DNA from 2 places in the Streptococcus gwangjuensis genome. Region 1 is predicted to be linked to the other one. Evidence: predicted binding sites of a transcription regulator. Region 1 holds the regulator's gene; the other holds the start of a gene.
The links. Region 1 encodes Rex, which represses fermentation and respiration genes when NADH is low (regulators of the CRP and FNR family bind a similar motif). Its sites were predicted from a motif close to TTGTGAANTANTTCACAA; they were not measured.

Region 1 (10,123 bases):
TTACAACTGCCAACAATGCTCTTTCTGCCTTGATTGACAACCACTTGCACCAAGGAAACGAGTTGGGAATTGACCAACGTCGTATCCTCTGGAAACGTGTTGTGGACTTGAACGATCGTGCACTTCGTCATGTTACAGTTGGGCTTGGTGGTCCTTTAAATGGTATCCCACGTGAAGATGGTTTTGACATTACAGTTGCTTCAGAGATCATGGCCATTCTTTGCTTAGCAACGAACATAGAGGACTTGAAACGACGTTTGGCTAATATTGTTATTGGTTACCGCTATGACCGTACACCTGTTTCTGTAGGTGATTTGCAGGTTGAAGGTGCCTTAGCTTTGATTTTGAAGGATGCGATTAAGCCGAACCTGGTTCAGACAATTTATGGTACGCCTGCTTTTGTACACGGTGGTCCATTTGCCAATATCGCTCACGGATGTAACTCTGTCTTGGCAACTACAACAGCACTTCACTTGGCTGATTACACTGTTACTGAAGCTGGTTTTGGTGCAGACCTTGGTGCTGAAAAATTCCTTGATATCAAGACACCAAACTTGCCAACATCTCCAGATGCAGTTGTCATTGTTGCAACCCTTCGTGCCCTTAAGATGAATGGTGGTGTGGCTAAAGACGCTCTTACTGAAGAAAACGTAGAAGCAGTTCGTGCAGGTTTTGCTAACTTGAAACGCCACGTTGAAAATATCCGTAAATTTGGAGTACCTGCAGTTGTAGCAATCAATGAATTTGTTTCTGATACAGAAGCTGAAATTGCAGCCTTGAAAGAACTTTGTGCCTCAATCGATGTACCAGTTGAGTTGGCAAGTGTCTGGGCTGATGGTGCGGAAGGTGGAGTAGCTCTTGCTGAAACGGTTGTTAAGACTATTGCTGAAAACCCATCTAACTATAAACGTTTGTATGACAATGACCTTTCTGTCCAAGAAAAGATTGAAAAGATTGTTACTGAAATCTACCGTGGTAGTAAAGTGAACTTTGAGAAGAAAGCTCAAACACAAATCGCTCAAATCGTTCAAAACGGTTGGGACAAATTACCAATCTGTATGGCTAAAACTCAATATAGTTTCTCAGATAATCCAAATGCACTTGGAGCACCTGAAAACTTTGAAATTACCATTCGCGAATTGGTGCCAAAATTAGGTGCAGGCTTCATCGTTGCCCTAACTGGTGATGTCATGACCATGCCAGGACTTCCAAAACGACCAGCAGCTCTCAATATGGATGTTGAAAGCGATGGAACCGTTCTAGGCTTGTTCTAATAGTTTAATTGAATTCAAATGAGTTTGGAAATAATATCCAAGCTCATTTTTTATCTAGATATAAGAAGTTGCCTTCTACACGTAACCAGTCTAGGTAAAGATATTTTCCTTGAATTCTGATATAATAGAAATATTGACTTCAAGAGTAAGGAAGAGAAGATGAACGCATTATTAAATGGAATGAATGACCGTCAGGCTGAGGCGGTGCAAACGACAGAAGGTCCCTTGTTAATCATGGCAGGGGCTGGTTCTGGAAAGACCCGTGTTTTGACCCACCGTATCGCTTATTTGATTGATGAAAAGCTGGTCAATCCTTGGAATATCTTGGCCATTACCTTTACTAATAAGGCTGCGCGTGAGATGAAGGAGCGTGCTTATAGCCTCAATCCAGCCACTCAGGACTGTCTGATTGCGACCTTCCACTCCATGTGTGTTCGTATTTTGCGTCGCGATGCGGACTATATTGGCTACAACCGCAATTTCACTATTGTAGATCCTGGTGAACAGCGAACGCTCATGAAACGCATTCTTAAACAGTTGAACTTGGATCCTAAAAAATGGAATGAACGAACTATTTTGGGGACCATTTCCAATGCTAAGAATGATTTGATTGATGATGTTGCCTATGCTGCCCAAGCTGGCGATATGTATACGCAAATCGTGGCCCAGTGTTACACGGCTTATCAAAAAGAGCTTCGTCAGTCTGAGTCTGTTGACTTTGATGATTTGATTATGCTGACCTTGCGTCTCTTTGATCAAAATCCTGATGTTTTGACCTGCTATCAACAGAAATTCCAATACATCCACGTTGATGAGTACCAAGATACCAACCATGCCCAGTACCAATTGGTCAAACTCTTGGCTTCGCGCTTAAAAAACATCTGTGTGGTTGGGGATGCGGACCAGTCTATCTACGGTTGGCGTGGTGCTGATATGCAGAATATCTTGGACTTCGAAAAGGATTATCCCCAAGCCAAGGTTGTTTTGTTGGAGGAGAATTACCGCTCAACTAAAACCATTCTCCAAGCGGCTAACGAGGTTATTAAAAATAATAAAAACCGCCGTCCTAAGAATCTCTGGACCCAGAATGCTGATGGGGAGCAAATCGTTTACTATCGTGCTAATGATGAAATAGATGAGGCTGTATTTGTAGCCAAAACCATCGATGAACTGGGTCGCAACCAAAACTTCCTTCACAAGGATTTTGCAGTTCTTTATCGTACTAATGCGCAGTCCCGTACTATTGAGGAAGCCTTGCTCAAGTCAAATATCCCTTATACCATGGTTGGCGGAACCAAGTTCTACAGCCGTAAGGAAATCCGAGATATTATCGCTTACCTCAATCTTATTGCCAATTTGAGTGACAATATCAGTTTTGAGCGTATTATCAACGAGCCTAAACGTGGAATTGGGCCAGGTACAGTCGAGAAAATTCGTGACTTTGCGAATATGCAAGACATGTCCATGCTAGATGCTTCTGCAAACATCATGTTGTCTGGTATCAAGGGTAAAGCAGCCCAGTCTATCTGGGATTTTGCCAATATGATTCTGGATTTGCGGGAGCAACTGGACCACTTAAGCATTACTGAGTTGGTTGAGGCCGTCCTAGAAAAAACAGGTTACGTCGATATTCTAAATGCTCAAGCGACTTTAGAAAGCAAGGCTCGGGTTGAAAATATTGAAGAGTTCCTTTCTGTGACGAAAAACTTTGATGACACCTCTGATGGGCCAGAAGAGGAAACTGGTCTGGATAAACTGAGTCGTTTCTTAAATGATTTGGCCTTAATTGCAGACACAGATTCAGGTAGTCAGGAGACATCAGAAGTGACCCTGATGACCCTACACGCTGCCAAAGGTCTCGAGTTTCCAGTTGTCTTTTTGATTGGGATGGAAGAAAATGTCTTTCCGCTTAGCCGTGCAGCTGAAGATCAAGATGAATTAGAAGAAGAACGCCGTCTAGCCTATGTAGGTATCACGCGTGCAGAGAAAATTCTCTATCTGACCAATGCCAACTCACGCCTGCTTTTTGGTCGTACCAACTACAACCGTCCAACTCGTTTTATTAACGAAATCAGTTCAGACTTACTTGAGTATCAAGGATTGGCTCGTCCAGCCAATACAAGCTTTAAGGCATCTTATAGCAGTGGTGGTCTTGCCTTTGGTCAAGGTATGAGTTTGGCTCAAGCTCTTCAAGAACGGAAACGCAATGCTGCACCAAAATCTATCCAGTCAAGTGGTCTCCCATTTGGTCAATTTACAGCTGGAGCAAAATCAGCGTCTAGCGAGGCAAATTGGTCCATTGGTGACATTGCCCTCCACAAGAAGTGGGGAGAGGGAACTGTTCTGGAAGTTTCAGGTAGCGGTGCTACTCAGGAATTAAAAATCAATTTCCCAGAAGTAGGTTTGAAAAAACTTTTAGCCAGTGTGGCTCCAATTGAGAAAAAAATCTAATTTTCCATCCTTCTCACGAATAATAAAGTGAGGAGGATTTTTATGTATAGTATTTCATTTCAAGAAGATTCACTATTACCAAGAGAAAGACTAGCTAAGGAAGGAGTAGAAGCGCTCAGTAATCAAGAGTTGCTAGCTATTTTACTTAGGACAGGAACACGTCAAGTCAGTGTTTTTGAAATTGCCCAGAAAGTCTTGAACAATCTTTCAAGCCTAACGGATTTGAAAAAAATGACCCTGCAGGAATTGCAGAGTCTGTCTGGTATAGGTCGTGTTAAGTCCATAGAATTACAAGCTATGATTGAACTGGGGCATCGTATTCATAAACATGAGACTATTGAGTTGGAAAGTATTCTTAGTAGCCAAAAGTTGGCCAAGAAGATGCAGCAGGAGTTGGGACATAAAAAACAAGAGCACCTGGTGGCGCTCTATCTCAATACTCAAAATCAAATCATCCATCAACAGACCATTTTCATCGGTTCTGCAACTCGTAGTATCGCTGAACCGCGAGAGATCCTTCACTATGCAATCAAGCATATGGCGACTTCTCTCATCTTGGTTCACAATCATCCTTCAGGAGCGGTAGCGCCTAGCCGAAATGATGATCATGTCACTAAACTTGTCAAAGAAGCCTGCGAACTGATGGGGATTGTCCTCTTGGACCATTTGATTGTCTCTCATTCTAATTACTTTAGTTATCGTGAAAAGACAGATTTAATCTAAAGTTCATTAACGACATAGTCAAAGAGGTTTTTATCCTTGGGGCGATTTTCAAATAGAAATTCTGGGTGCCATTGCACACCGAGAAAGGCAACATCATCCGTACTCATGACAGCTTCAATGATGCCATCTTGAGGATCATGGGCCGCAATCTTTAAATTTGGTGCTAAATCCTTGATGCTCTGATGGTGGAAGGAGTTAATATGCGAAATTTCTCCATAGATTTCTCGAAGAACTGTATCAGGCTCTGTCATCAAGCGTTGAGTTGTGTACTCAGCAGAACAATCCTGCCAATGGTCTTCGATATCTTGGTACAAAGTTCCACCCATGGCAACGTTAAAGAGTTGAGTTCCACGACAGACAGAAAAAATTGGCTTTTTCTGTTTAATAGCTTCCTTGATGAGGGCCAGTTCAAAGATATCCCTTTGAAGGTGGTAGTCATCGCTATCGATGGTTTTTGTTTCACCATAGAATTTTGGATCAACATTTTGACCACCTGTCAAGATGAGCTTGTCAATCATACTGATATAGTGGTAGGCCATTTCTTGATCACCAATCGGTAGGATGATGGGAATCCCTCCAGCGTCTTTAACGCCTTCAACAAAGCCTTTTGTTGCGTAGCTCATCATGATGTCATCATCTGGATGAGTTTTTTCGTTTCCTGTAATCCCAATAACTGGTTTTTTCATAAAATGATTTTCGCTTTCTAATCCTCTTTTCGCATGAAGTAGAGGAGGGTTTGGAGTTCACTTGTCAAATCAACATACTGAACGACCACGTCTTTTGGTAAATGCAGATGGACTGGTGAAAAACTGAGAATTCCTTTCACGCCAGCATCTACCAAGAGATTGGCAACCTCTTGTGACTTGACGCTGGGAACAGTCAAGATAGCAGTCTTCACATCAGCATCCTTGATTTTATCCTTGATTTGAGAAATTCCGTAAATAGGAATCCCATCAGGAGTTTGGCTACCAACTTCAGGATGGTCATCTAGGTCAAAGGCCATGATAATCTTCATCTTGTTACGCTCGTGGAAGCGGTAGTGGAGAAGGGCATGGCCCATATTTCCAATACCAACAAGCATGACATTGGTAATAGAGTTATCATTGAGCAAATCGGCAAAAAACGTCATCAGTTTTTTGACATCATAGCCAAAACCACGACGACCTAGTTCACCAAAATAGGAAAAATCACGACGTACGGTCGCTGAGTCAATCCCAATGGCCTCTGCAATTTGTTTAGAGTTGGCACGTTCAATCTTTTCTGCATGAAATCTCTTAAAAATTCGATAGTAGAGAGAGAGTCTTTTCGCTGTTGCTTTTGGAATAGCAGACTGTTTATCTTTCACAAAATCACAACCTTTCTATTCTTCTATTTTATAGAAACATTGTGAAAAAATCAACAAAAATAAGAAAAAACTAAGAAAAATCTTAGTTTTGATGTAAAAAATCTGCATGTGATAGAAAACGGTAGAGGTCTCCGACCAGACCCTGATAAACTTTCTGGCCCTTAAAAGTCAGAGAAGTCACATAAAGTGTATCTGGTAGAGTCACACATCCTGATAGAGCCAGCATGAGAGCCTCGTAATCCTCATACTTTAGAGTCCGCTCTACATGATAGTTATCCTTATAGGTCAGTTCAAACATTTTGGCTCTATCTTTCCGATTTTGTAAAGACACCACGTTCTACCAAGCTATCCATGAGGAAATAGAATTTTTCCTGATGAATGTGGTGGTCTTCTGATTTGAAAATATCAACTAGACGTAGCCCAAACTTGTCAGTGATATTGATTTTAGCACCTGTAAGTTCCTTGTTAATGATGATTTTGAGCTGGAATCCCTCACCGCTGTTTGGAACCTTTTCAAGCAGGCGAGTTAGTTCATAGTTACCAACTTTTGTCTCAAAAAATGTGTTGTCCTTAAGGGTGAATTTCTTAACAGAAGGACTAAGAGTGTAGTCGTAACGACAATTTTTTAACTGAATGGTTTTTTCAAATGCCATATGGCTAACCTCCGATAATTTCTTTTAAGGTTTTTGCGAGGGTATGTAGGTCTTCAACAGTATTTTCTGGCGACAAACTGATACGAACGGATTCCTTCAAGCGTTTTGAATTTGCCCCGTACATGGCTTCAAGAACATGGCTGGATTGTACAATGCCTGCAGTACAGGCTGAGCCAGTAGAGATTGAAATTCCAGCTAAATCTAGACGAAGGAGTAAGAGGTCGTTTTTCTGGCCAGGAAATCCAATATTGAGAACATAAGGGAGATGATGTTGTCCTCTATTCAAGTAATACTGAACTCCCTCTAGCTCTGCAAGAAAGGCAGTTTCTAGATTTTGTACATGTTGAAAATTGTCTTCTTGCTTTTCTAGGTCTTCTTTTAGGGCCGCAAGCATGCCTACGATGGCAGCCAGATTTTCAGTCCCTGCACGTTTTTTCTGTTCTTGGTCTCCGCCATGTAGATAGGAATCAAAATCCATGCTAGATGCGTAGAGAAAGCCGATTCCCTTAGGACCATGGAACTTGTGGGCAGAAGCAGTGAGAAAATCAATGCCCAATTCTTCTGGGTGTATAGGGATTTTACCAATAGCCTGAACTGCATCAACATGATAGGCAGCAGGGTGTTGCTTGAGTATTTGGCCAATTTCAGCAATGGGAAGTAGGTTTCCAGTTTCATTATTGGCAAACATGGTAGAAACCAAAATCGTATCATCACGTAAAGCTTTTTGAATTTGCTGGGCTAAGATTTCTTGATTTTCTGGCTGAATAATGGTTACTTCAAACCCAAAGTGTTGAACCAAGTAATCAATTGTTTCAAGGACGGCATGGTGCTCAATGGCAGTTGTGATGATATGTTTTCCTTGTTCTTGATGACGAAGGCAGTAGCCAATGATGGCAGTATTGTTGCCTTCTGTCCCACCAGAAGTGAAAAAGATATGTTGAGGTTTTGTCCCCAGTAACTGAGCTAGTTCCTGACGGGCTTCTCGCAAGAGTTTGCCAGCTTGACGACCATGACCATGAATACTAGATGGATTGCCATGGGTTTCTTGCATCACCTTGGTCATCGCTGAAATAGCAACTGCTGACATGGGAGTCGTTGCAGCATTGTCCAAATAAATCAAAGAATCACCTTATTTCTTTTTGTTGTAAGCAAAGAGTGGGCTGACTGGTTTTCTTTCGTGGATACGGACGATAGCATCACCAATTAACTCACTAGCAGTGATGTAGCATACGTTTTTAGGAGTTTTTTCTTTTGTTGCTACTGAATCAGTCACAAGAATTTCTTTAATATTAGTATTGTCAAGAAGTTCAGCAGCTCCTTCGACGAAGAGGCCGTGGCTAGAAACAGCATAAATTTCTGTAGCACCTTCACGTTCAACGATTTTAGCAGCTTCAGAGAAGGTACGTCCTGTATTTAAAATATCGTCAATCAAGATAGCTTTCTTACCTTCAACATCACCGATGATATAACCTTCGTTGCGAGTTGCATCGTCTTGTGGGTAGTCGATAATGGCGATAGGAGCATCAAGATATTCAGCCAAGCTACGAGCGCGTTTCACACCTGAATTTTTAGGGCTGACAACAACAACATCTGAACCAAGTAAGCCCTTATCGCAATAATGTTTTGCAAATAGGGGAACTGTGAAAAGGTTATCGACAGGAATATCAAAGAATCCTTGAACCTGAACGGCATGTAAATCAAGCGTAAGGATACGATCAACACCAGCCTTAACTAGCATATTGGCAACCAGTTTTGCTGTAAGTGGCTCACGAGGTGAAGCGATGCGGTCTTGACGTGCATAGCCAAAATATGGAAGGACTACGTTGATGCTGTGGGCACTTGCACGCACACAAGCGTCGACCATGATAAGCAATTCCATTAGGTGGTTGTTAACAGGGAAACTTGTTGATTGGATGATGTAAACATCATAACCACGGACACTTTCTTCAATATTTACTTGAATTTCTCCGTCTGAAAATTGACGTGATGATAGTTTTCCAAGTGGGACACCAACAGCTTGAGCAATTTTCTGTGCAATCTCTTGGTTAGAGTTGAGTGCGAAAAGTTTCATGTTTTTTCTATCTGACATTATAGACCGTCCTCTGTAAACTTTTTAAATCCTAGTCATATCTGCCTAGCCTATATGAACTGGGATTTTTGTATTTTATCTTTTCTATTTTACCAAAAAATAGAGATTATTTCAGCTATTTTTCATGCTTTTGACAAATCGGACCAATTTTGAGGGAGCTTTTTGATAAGCAATCTGATTTTCCTCTAAAAATTGCTGGAAATCTTGTTTCCCTTGCTCGTGATTTTCAACTTCAAGCTCTAATTCGTAATCTGTAATATCAAAGTACTGACTTTCATCCAGCGCCATGAGACCGATAGCTGTTTGCATTTCATAGCGAAGCGTTGTTAGACAACCAAGGACCTGCCATTTTTTACTTTGGATACCATGTTTAGCCAATTCATCTAGCACAAGCCCTTGAGGAAGTTCTTCCTTGCTCAGATAGTTTTCAGCATCTTTTAGTTGCAATTTTTGATTGTATTCCATGTTTCCAACACTTTGCGGGACTTTGAGTGTCAATTCTGCCCAGTCTTCAAAGGTTCGAATGCGCATAGCAACTTTCTTTTCTCGCAGCTCAAAATCAGGTGTGTCTATGTAGTAATTTTTTTGAAGAACAGGAGTGACGTCTGTGAACTGGTCTTTGAGACGATTGTATTCATCTTTTTTCAAGAGTGTTTTCAATTCAATTTCTAAATGTTTCATTTTTCTTACCTTTTCTTTATCGTTGAAAGCGGATTTATGGTATAATAAGCATTGTATTTATTGTATATGAATCTGGAGAAAAAATCAAAGATATTTTTGAAGGATAATATGAGAATAAGGGAGAATATATGACCTTAGAATGGGAAGAATTTCTAGATCCTTACATTCAAGCTGTTGGTGAGTTAAAGATTAAACTTCGTGGTATTCGTAAGCAATATCGTAAACAAAATAAGCATTCTCCAATTGAGTTTGTGACTGGTCGAGTCAAGCCAATTGAGAGCATTAAGGAAAAAATGGCTCGTCGTGGCATTACTTATGCGACCTTAGAGCACGATTTGCAGGATATTGCTGGCTTGCGTGTGATGGTTCAGTTTGTAGATGACGTCAAGGAAGTAGTGGAGATTTTGCGCAAACGTCAGGATATGCGGATCATACAGGAGCGCGATTACATTACTCATCGAAAATCCTCAGGCTATCGTTCCTACCATGTGGTAGTTGAATATTCGGTTGATACCATCAATGGAGCCAAGACCATTTTGGCGGAAATTCAGATTCGTACCTTGGCCATGAATTTCTGGGCAACAATAGAACATTCTCTCAACTACAAGTACCAAGGGGATTTCCCAGAGGAAATTAAAAAGAGACTGGAAATTACCGCCAAAATTGCCCATCAGTTGGATGAAGAAATGGGTAAAATTCGAGATGATATTCAGGAAGCCCAGGCTCTTTTTGATCCTTTGAGTAGAAAATTAAATGACGGTGTAGGAAACAGTGACGATACAGATGAAGAATACAGGTAAACGAATTGACCTGATAGCCAATAGAAAACCGCAGAGTCAAAGGGTTTTGTATGAATTGCGAGATCGTTTGAAGAGAAATCAGTTTATACTCAATGATACCAATCCGG
Region 2 (10,123 bases), 860 kb from region 1:
ACAATCTTGAACGGGATGGCCCTTCACGGTGGACTTCGAGTATACGGTGGAACTTTCTTCGTCTTCTCTGACTATGTGAAGGCGGCTGTCCGCTTGTCAGCTTTGCAAGGTCTTCCTGTGACTTATGTTTTTACCCACGATTCAATCGCGGTTGGGGAAGACGGTCCAACGCACGAACCAGTTGAGCATTTAGCAGGTCTTCGTGCTATGCCAAATCTAAATGTTTTCCGTCCAGCAGATGCGCGTGAAACGCAAGCAGCTTGGTACCTTGCAGTGACAAGTGAGAAAACACCAACTGCCCTTGTCTTGACCCGTCAAAACTTGACTGTCGAAGAGGGAACAGACTTCGACAAGGTTGCAAAAGGTGCCTATGTTGTCTATGAAAATGCAGCAGACTTTGATACCATCTTGATTGCGACAGGTTCAGAGGTCAATCTTGCTGTCTCAGCTGCTAAAGAATTGGCTAGTCAAGGTGCAAAAGTCCGCGTAGTCAGCATGCCATCTACAGATGTCTTTGATAAACAAGATGCAGCTTACAAGGAAGAAATCCTTCCAAATGCAGTTCGCCGTCGTGTTGCAGTCGAAATGGGTGCAAGTCAAAACTGGTACAAATATGTTGGACTAGATGGTGCTGTTCTTGGTATTGATACCTTCGGAGCCTCTGCCCCAGCACCAAAAGTATTGGCAGAATATGGCTTTACTGTAGAAAATCTAGTAAAAGTCGTTCAAAACTTGAAATAATCCTAAAAATCAGGGCGCAAGCTCTGATTTTTCTTACTAGAAAAGCAAGGTACAATCTTGTAAAAGTAGCTGAAATTTGATATAGTAGTCCTATGTAAAAGACAAAGGAGAATACAATGAATCCAAATTATACATTTTTAATTATGCTTGTAGCGATGTTTGCCTTGATGTTCTTTATGCAACGCTCTCAAAAGAAACAAGCACAAAAACGTATGGAAAGCTTAAATAAACTGCAAAAAGGCTATGAAGTGATTACAATCGGTGGACTTTACGGAACAGTCGATGAAGTAGATACTGAGAAGAGAACGATTGTTCTTGATGTAGATGGAGTTTACTTGACTTTTGAACTAGCTGCTATCAAGACCGTATTACCGCTGAAAGAAACAGCTTCACTAGAAGGCGCAATTGAAAAATAAGACGGGATTACTAACTCCCGTTTTTCTATAAAAGAAAGGAAATGGGATGAAAAAACTAGTCTTTGTCTGTTTGGGGAATATTTGTCGCAGCCCTATGGCCGAGTTTGTTATGAAATCAATGACAGATAATTATGAAATCCAAAGTCGAGCGACTTCCTCTTGGGAACATGGTAATCCGATTCATAAGGGAACTCAAGGGATTTTTCAACAGTATGAGATTCCTTATGAAAAAGGCAAGACATCGCTTCAGATTAGTAAGGAAGATTTTGAAGCCTTTGATTATATTATCGGTATGGATGCTTCAAATGTTTCTGACTTACGTCAGATGTGTCCAGCAGACTGTAAAGATAAGATTTACTCATTCGCATCTGAAAGTGTTCCAGATCCTTGGTATACAGGAGATTTTGAGGAAACCTATCGACGTGTTCAAGAGGGTTGCAGGGCTTGGTTAGAATGTTTAGAAAAGGAGAGTGAAGATGGAAAATCTTGAGAATTTTTACGAGAAGTATCGTGTCTATCTGACTCGTCCACGTTTAGAGCTTTTAGCAGTAGTTGCCATTGTTTTTTGTGCTGTACTCGTCTTTTTTCTAAATATTCCCGGAAAAGGAGTTCTAAAGCTTGATAATGGAACGATTATTTACGACGGCAGTCTTGTCCGTGGTAAAATGAATGGGCAAGGTACCATTACCTTCCAAAACGGGGACCATTATACAGGTGGTTTCAGCAATGGAGCCTTCAATGGAAAAGGTACCTTTCAATCTAAAGAAGGCTGGACCTACGAAGGTGATTTTGTAAATGGTCAGGCTGAAGGAAAAGGGAAACTAACAACAGAACAAGAAGTCGTTTATGAAGGAACTTTTAAACAAGGCGTTTTTCAACAAAAATAGGGCCTCCTTATCAAAGGAGGTATTGTTAGTACCTAAAAGTAAGCGCTTACTAGAAAATCTATCTCTTTCCAAGCTCCTCTTCCAATCAAGCTTGTGAAATAAAAAAATATTTAAAATTAATTTCACAAACTCTAAAGAAAAAACTCGATAAGTAAAGAAAATGGGAAAAAATTCACAAACAATAAAAAATTCTTTGTGAAATGTTTATGAAACTGTTTACAAAGTTGAAATAATGCGTTATAATAAACTTGTGAAAAAATTAACAAAGGATATCGATCCTTGAAAGCTATGGAGGAAAATATGGCTGATAAAAAAACTGTGACACCAGAAGAAAAGAAACTCGCTGCTGAAAAGCATGTCGACGGCTTGGTGCAAAAAGCTTTAGTTGCTCTTGAGGAAATGCGTAAACTCGACCAAGAACAGGTCGACTACATCGTAGCTAAAGCGTCAGTGGCAGCTTTGGATGCCCACGGAGAATTGGCTCTACATGCCTATGAAGAAACAGGACGTGGTGTATTTGAAGACAAAGCAACTAAGAACTTGTTTGCTTGTGAACACGTAGTAAACAACATGCGCCACACTAAAACAGTTGGTGTTATCGAAGAAGACGATGTAACAGGTTTGACTCTTATCGCTGAACCAGTTGGCGTTGTTTGTGGTATCACTCCTACAACAAACCCAACATCAACAGCAATCTTTAAGGCATTGATTTCATTGAAGACACGTAATCCAATTGTCTTTGCCTTCCATCCATCCGCTCAAGAATCATCAGCTCACGCAGCTCAAATAGTTCGTGATGCTGCGATTAAAGCAGGAGCTCCTGAAAACTGTGTACAGTGGATCACTGAACCATCTATGGAAGCAACTAGTGCCCTTATGAACCACGAAGGTGTTGCCACAATCCTTGCAACAGGTGGTAATGCCATGGTTAAAGCGGCATACTCATGTGGTAAACCAGCTCTTGGGGTAGGTGCCGGAAACGTTCCAGCTTATGTTGAAAAATCAGCTAACATCCGCCAAGCTGCACACGATATCGTTATGTCTAAATCATTTGATAATGGTATGGTCTGTGCATCTGAACAAGCGGTTATCATTGATAAAGAAATTTACGATGAATTTGTAGCAGAGTTCAAATCTTACCACACTTACTTTGTAAACAAAAAAGAAAAAGCTCTTCTTGAAGAATTCTGCTTCGGCGTGAAAGCAAACAGCAAAAACTGTGCTGGTGCAAAATTGAACGCTGATATCGTTGGTAAACCAGCAACTTGGATTGCAGAGCAAGCAGGATTTACAGTTCCAGAAGGAACAAACATTCTTGCAGCAGAATGTAAAGAAGTTGGTGAAAACGAGCCATTGACTCGTGAAAAATTGTCACCAGTTATCGCAGTTTTAAAATCTGAAAGCCGTGAAGATGGTATTACTAAGGCTCGTCAAATGGTTGAATTTAACGGTCTTGGGCACTCAGCAGCTATCCACACAGCTGACGAAGAATTAACTAAAGAATTTGGTAAAGCTGTTAAAGCTATTCGTGTTATCTGTAACTCACCTTCTACTTTCGGTGGCATCGGGGATGTTTATAATGCCTTCTTGCCATCATTGACACTTGGATGTGGTTCTTACGGACGCAACTCAGTTGGGGATAACGTTAGTGCCATTAACCTCTTGAATATCAAAAAAGTCGGAAGACGGAGAAATAACATGCAATGGATGAAACTTCCTTCAAAAACATACTTTGAACGTGATTCAATTCAATACCTTCAAAAATGTCGTGACGTTGAACGTGTCATGATCGTTACTGACCATGCCATGGTAGAGCTTGGTTTCCTTGATCGTATCATCGAACAACTTGACCTTCGTCGCAATAAGGTTGTTTACCAAATCTTTGCTGATGTAGAACCAGATCCAGATATCACTACAGTTGAACGTGGTACTGAGATTATGCGTGCCTTCAAACCAGATACAATCATCGCTCTCGGTGGTGGATCTCCAATGGATGCCGCTAAAGTAATGTGGCTCTTCTATGAGCAACCAGAAGTGGACTTCCGTGACCTTGTCCAAAAATTCATGGATATCCGTAAACGTGCCTTCAAATTCCCATTGCTTGGTAAGAAGACTAAATTCATCGCGATTCCAACTACATCTGGTACAGGATCTGAAGTAACACCATTTGCCGTTATCTCTGATAAAGCAAATAACCGTAAATACCCAATCGCTGACTACTCATTGACACCAACCGTGGCAATCGTAGACCCTGCTTTGGTATTGACAGTTCCTGGATTTGTTGCTGCGGACACTGGTATGGACGTATTGACTCACGCGACTGAAGCTTACGTATCACAAATGGCTAGCGACTACACTGACGGTCTTGCACTTCAAGCAATTAAACTTGTATTCGAAAACCTTGAAAGCTCAGTTAAGAATGCAGACTTCCACTCACGTGAGAAAATGCATAACGCTTCAACAATCGCTGGTATGGCCTTTGCCAATGCCTTCCTAGGTATTTCTCACTCAATGGCCCATAAGATTGGTGCGCAATTCCACACAATCCACGGTCGTACTAATGCTATCTTGCTTCCATACGTCATCCGCTACAACGGTACACGTCCAGCTAAGACAGCAACATGGCCTAAGTACAACTACTACCGTGCAGATGAAAAATACCAAGATATCGCACGCATGCTTGGACTTCCAGCTTCTACTCCAGAAGAAGGGGTGGAATCTTACGCAAAAGCTGTCTACGAACTTGGTGAGCGCGTAGGTATCCAAATGAACTTCAAAGCACAAGGAATCGATGAAAAAGAATGGAAAGAACATTCACGCGAATTGGCCTTCCTTGCTTACGAAGATCAATGTTCACCAGCTAACCCACGCCTTCCAATGGTTGACCACATGCAAGAAATCATCGAAGATTCTTACTATGGCTACAAAGAAAGACCAGGACGCCGTAAATAATTGTTATCAGCCTAGAGGCAGGAATTTCCTGTCTCTTTTTTGTAATTCTATTTGAAAAATGGTATAATCATCGCATATATTTATTTGAAAATCAAATCTTTTATAATCGTGCGAGGGAGAAATGTAAGAGATGAAAGAGCTAGGGGAAAAGGTAAGGATTTTTAGAGAGGTGAAAGGACTTAGTCGTCCAATTTTTTGCGGGGATGAGTCTAAATTATCAGTCCGTCAGCTGGTGCGGATCGAAAAAGGAGAATTTCGCCCGACGATAAAAACACTAGAGTATATTGCAGATCGATTAGAAATTCCGTCCTATGTCTTGATGCCAGACTATAAGGAATTACCCAAGCGTTACCAAGAATTAAAGTACTTTCTTTTACATCACCCTGACTATGGAAACAAGGAGTTGCAGGAGCAGAAGGAAGAATATTTTGATGAGATTTTTGAATGTTTTTATGATGATTTGCCAGGTGATGAGAAGATGATAGTGGATTGTCTTCAAGCCATAGATGAGGTGAGGGCGACTAGTAATTCCTTATACGGAAGCGGTGTGATTGAGGACGGTCTTCAAGACTTACTATCCAGAGATGTATATAAAGCCGAGGACTTGTTGAAATTGAGATTGTATTTCAACTGTCAGTTAATGGATGGTTTAAATGTGGGTGAGATAAAAGAATCTGAGCATAAAACCATTCTTTGTTTTCATGACAAATTAAGTTCTCAGGTTGATAAGATAGAGTTCGATTGTTTGAACTTGCTTAGAGATTCCTTGTTAGCTTCTTTAACTTGTATAGAAATTATGGGGCTGTTTCATTATTTTAAGAGAGCGGTTGAGACCTTAAATAAAATAGGGCAGAAAACACGAGATTTCCAAAAGCAACCGATTGTCTTGATGGTGGAGTGGAAATATTATATTCATACCGACTATGATACAGCAAAACAAAAGTATGAAGAAGCAAAAATGATGGCGAGGATGTTTGGTAATGAGAAGTTAATCGTTAGTTTAGATAATGAATGGGCCGAGGATCTAGAAAGATATCATTAAAGAGTTTATAGGAGTGACATTTCTGTCATTGGAGAAATGTCGCTTTTTTGTTAAAATGAATTTTACTTGATATACATCCAGAAGCAAACTAGGCAATAGAGAGAATATTCTAAGTAATAGGCCCATAGGGTAAATCAGTGCTGATGTAGCTTAAAGGATTTTCTATAAGTGTGATGTATGATGATAACAGTTTCAAACAAGGAGGAAAGAATGTCCATTTTATCAATTAAAAATATTTCAAAGTTTTACGCCTTGGACGGTAAACATCAAGAGCAGGCTTTAAAGAATATTAACCTGCAGATTGCAAAAGGAAAAATTACAGCGATTTACGGGCCGTCAGGCTGTGGCAAAACTAGTTTGCTAAACATTATCAGTGGTCTAGATAGACAATATGAAGGAGTTTTAGAATTTAAAGGGGAATCCCTCCGTGACTTATCAGATATTGAACTAACTCAATTTCGTAAAGATAAGATTGGATTTGTGTTTCAAAACTTTAATCTCATTCCTCATCAATCTGTCTTGGACAATGTCAAGCTACCTCTCTATGTCAAAGATTTATCTGATAGGGAGATGACAATGATTGCAAAGGAGCAATTAAGTAACTTGGGCATGGAGCCTTTTATTGCTAAAAATGTTAAACAGCTTTCTGGTGGGCAAAAGCAACGCGTAGCAATCGCGCGTGCACTGGTAAATCAGCCAGATATGATTGTAGCAGATGAGCCAACGGGTTCGCTGGATTCTCAATCCCAAGAAATGGTATTGGAAGTATTTAAAAATTTAGCCCAAACAGGGAAAACAGTACTGATTGTAACCCATAATCCAGAGGTTGCCGAATATGCAGATGTGATTATCAAAATGAAGGATGGTGAAGTCGTTGAAGAAGTCACAAAATAAAGGATTATCATTGAAAAATAAATTCAAACTTTCTTTAAATAACTTTATGGAAAGAAAGTGGCGTAACCTATTGATTGCGCTAGCAACCTCAATCGGTTTTGTAGGAGTCTTAATTTCTTTCGGCTTGGGAAATGCATTGATTTCGATGATTGATGAAAATACGAATGGAGGTCAAATCCCTTCTCAAGTTCAGATTGCTTTAAACACAAAAAATGTTGGACGAGGCTTTTTGAACCAAGATGATAAGAACTATATCACGGATACAGTTGGGAAAGAAGCTATTAAATATTTGGAGAGTCCTTTTGGGATGACCATGTCAAATATTACTATAGATGGGCAAGAAATGGATCTGAGTCAAACGATGCCTTCTTATGCTCAAGTAGTGAGTCTCTATGAGGATACAAGTATCTCTGTTAGTAGTAATGAGACGGACAAAGTGTTGGCTGGATCCCTCTATACTGATACAAATGAACAGGGATTAACGATTCCAATCAGCTTACTAAAAAATTGGAATGAACAGACAGGAAACAATCTGACAGCTACTGATCTTATTGGCAAACCAGTCTCAGCCAGCATTGTTGAAAATGCTGCCGAAGCTAGCAAAACTGCTCAATTTCAAACGAAGATTGTACGTGTAATCAATGATGAAGATGATATGGAGGACAGCAACAGTTTCATGCCGTCTAATCAAATGGAAACGATTTTGAAAGAAGCTGGATTTACAAAAGCTGTATCTTATTTTATCTTGGAACTAAAAGATCCGTCACAGACAAAAGTGGTAACAGAAGAACTACAGAAAAATAAGAAGTATACTGTGCTTTCTCAACAGAAGGTTCTTGATATTGTGATTACCTTTATTCGTGTCATTCAGGGATTATTGATTGTACTTTCATCACAAGCTATTGTGGTAGCGGCGGTCATGATTGGTATTATTATTTACATCAATATTATGCAACGTTCTAAGGAAATAGGTGTCATGAAGGCAGTTGGTTATCAGAATCGTGATGTCAAAGGGATTTTTATTTACGAGGCTATCTGGATTGTAGGAATCGCCTTGCTACTAGCCTTTTTGGTAGCACAAGGGGTGGGAAGTTTGGCGAATGCGATTGTAAGTCACTTTTACCCATCCATCACTAAGGTTTTTGAATTAAATTTGTTATCTGTTTTAGGAACTCTAGTTTTCGCTCTGTTACTTGGTTATGTCTCAGCCTACTTTCCAGCGCGTAAAATTAGTAAAATGGACCCTGTAGAATCGCTACGATATGAATAGTAAGGGAGTTCTTGATTTACAGACTTAAAAAGAAACTAACAGAGAAAAACAATGCCCATACTTGCAATTCAACTCAAATAGTTATATAATAGGTTTGTTGAAAGGTGATTTGTAGTGATTCAAGTTACTCTTTTCACAATAAAAATTTCATGATTTTCATAAGGAGGAAATCACTAATGGTAGTTAAAGTTGGTATTAACGGTTTCGGACGTATCGGTCGTCTTGCTTTCCGTCGTATCCAAAACGTAGAAGGTGTTGAAGTTACACGCATCAACGACCTTACAGATCCAGTTATGCTTGCACACTTGTTGAAATACGACACAACTCAAGGTCGTTTCGACGGTACTGTTGAAGTTAAAGAAGGCGGATTCGAAGTTAACGGTAAATTCGTTAAAGTTTCTGCTGAACGTGATCCAGAGCAAATCGACTGGGCTACTGACGGTGTAGAAATCGTTCTTGAAGCTACTGGTTTCTTTGCTAAGAAAGAAGCAGCTGAAAAACACCTTAAAGGTGGAGCTAAAAAAGTTGTTATCACTGCTCCTGGTGGAAACGACGTTAAAACAGTTGTATTCAACACTAACCACGACGTTCTTGACGGTACTGAAACTGTTATCTCAGGTGCTTCATGTACTACAAACTGCTTGGCTCCTATGGCTAAAGCTCTTCAAGACAACTTTGGTGTTGTTGAAGGATTGATGACTACTATCCACGCTTACACTGGTGACCAAATGATCCTTGACGGACCACACCGTGGTGGTGACCTTCGCCGTGCTCGCGCTGGTGCTGCAAACATCGTTCCTAACTCAACTGGTGCTGCTAAAGCTATCGGTCTTGTAATCCCAGAATTGAACGGTAAACTTGACGGATCTGCACAACGCGTTCCAACTCCAACTGGATCAGTTACTGAATTGGTAGCAGTTCTTGAAAAGAACGTTACTGTTGATGAAGTGAACGCAGCTATGAAAGCAGCTTCAAACGAATCATACGGTTACACAGAAGATCCAATCGTATCTTCAGATATCGTAGGTATGTCTTACGGTTCATTGTTTGACGCAACTCAAACTAAAGTTCTTGACGTTGACGGTAAACAATTGGTTAAAGTTGTATCATGGTACGACAACGAAATGTCATACACTGCACAACTTGTTCGTACTCTTGAATACTTCGCAAAAATCGCTAAATAATTCATGAGTCGATAAAAAGCAAGGCCTCTTGGTCTTGCTTTTCTTATATGGAAAAATGGATGACACAACAATCATCCATTCTTTTTTAATTCTTTTTCAAAAGTATCTGAAAGGGCAGTGAAGCTTAAATTCTCTAAAGTAAGTGGATGGGTAAAGGACAGACGAAAGGCGTGGAGCATAAGGCGACTTGTCTTTGATTTGCTATTATAGAGAGGGTCGCCCAAAATAGGGAAGTTATGATGCGAAAGGTGCACACGAATCTGATGAGTTCGGCCTGTCTTTAGTTTACAACGAACCAAGGAAGTCTTGTTTGAGAATTGCTTTAATCTGCTTACATGAGTTTCGGCGTATTGACCGTTTTTTGTATCAACTATTCTTTTTCTACGGTCATGACGATCACGTCCGATTTTGTCTTTGAAAACAAGCTCTTTGTCGTTGATATTTCCATCAACTAGTGCCCAATATTCCCTAGAAATCTCTTTTTTCTCTAGTAGGCGATTGAGAATGGGCAGGATAAAAGGATTTTTGGCAAAGAGAACTAGACCACTGGTTTCCATGTCTAGACGATGAACGACATAGCAGGTTTGGCCAACATAGGCACTGACATGGTTAAGAAGGGCGATTTCGTTTGGCTGGTTACCGTGGGTTTTCATACCCTCAGGTTTGTTTACAATAACTAAGTGCTGATCTTGATAAACTTCCTGAACGAGGTTTGGGTTACCCCAAGGGATTTCTTT

Region 2: adhE (bifunctional acetaldehyde-CoA/alcohol dehydrogenase) is a predicted target of Rex. The motif match lies at 2,293-2,310, and genes of this name have one in related genera.

Annotation. Positions count from the first base shown of each region.
Region 1 is NZ_CP032621.1:772,600-782,722, forward strand. It holds gene D7D53_RS03805 (formate--tetrahydrofolate ligase) at 1-1,274, shown strand, start outside; gene pcrA (DNA helicase PcrA) at 1,434-3,725, shown strand; gene radC (RadC family protein) at 3,768-4,448, shown strand; gene D7D53_RS03820 (gamma-glutamyl-gamma-aminobutyrate hydrolase family protein) at 4,445-5,134, opposite strand; gene D7D53_RS03825 (redox-sensing transcriptional repressor Rex) at 5,152-5,793, opposite strand; gene D7D53_RS03830 (DUF4649 family protein) at 5,876-6,091, opposite strand; gene D7D53_RS03835 (DUF1831 domain-containing protein) at 6,099-6,446, opposite strand; gene D7D53_RS03840 (cysteine desulfurase family protein) at 6,451-7,566, opposite strand; gene D7D53_RS03845 (ribose-phosphate diphosphokinase) at 7,576-8,535, opposite strand; gene D7D53_RS03850 (CYTH domain-containing protein) at 8,647-9,216, opposite strand; gene yjbM (GTP diphosphokinase) at 9,345-10,016, shown strand; gene D7D53_RS03860 (NAD kinase) at 10,000-10,123, shown strand, end outside.
Region 2 is NZ_CP032621.1:1,630,164-1,640,286, reverse strand. It holds gene tkt (transketolase) at 1-741, shown strand, start outside; gene yajC (preprotein translocase subunit YajC) at 858-1,157, shown strand; gene D7D53_RS08265 (low molecular weight protein-tyrosine-phosphatase) at 1,204-1,647, shown strand; gene D7D53_RS08260 (MORN repeat-containing protein) at 1,634-2,044, shown strand; gene adhE (bifunctional acetaldehyde-CoA/alcohol dehydrogenase) at 2,345-4,996, shown strand; gene D7D53_RS08250 (helix-turn-helix domain-containing protein) at 5,127-6,038, shown strand; gene D7D53_RS08245 (ABC transporter ATP-binding protein) at 6,249-6,932, shown strand; gene D7D53_RS08240 (ABC transporter permease) at 6,901-8,202, shown strand; gene gap (type I glyceraldehyde-3-phosphate dehydrogenase) at 8,379-9,386, shown strand; gene D7D53_RS08230 (RluA family pseudouridine synthase) at 9,458-10,123, opposite strand, start outside.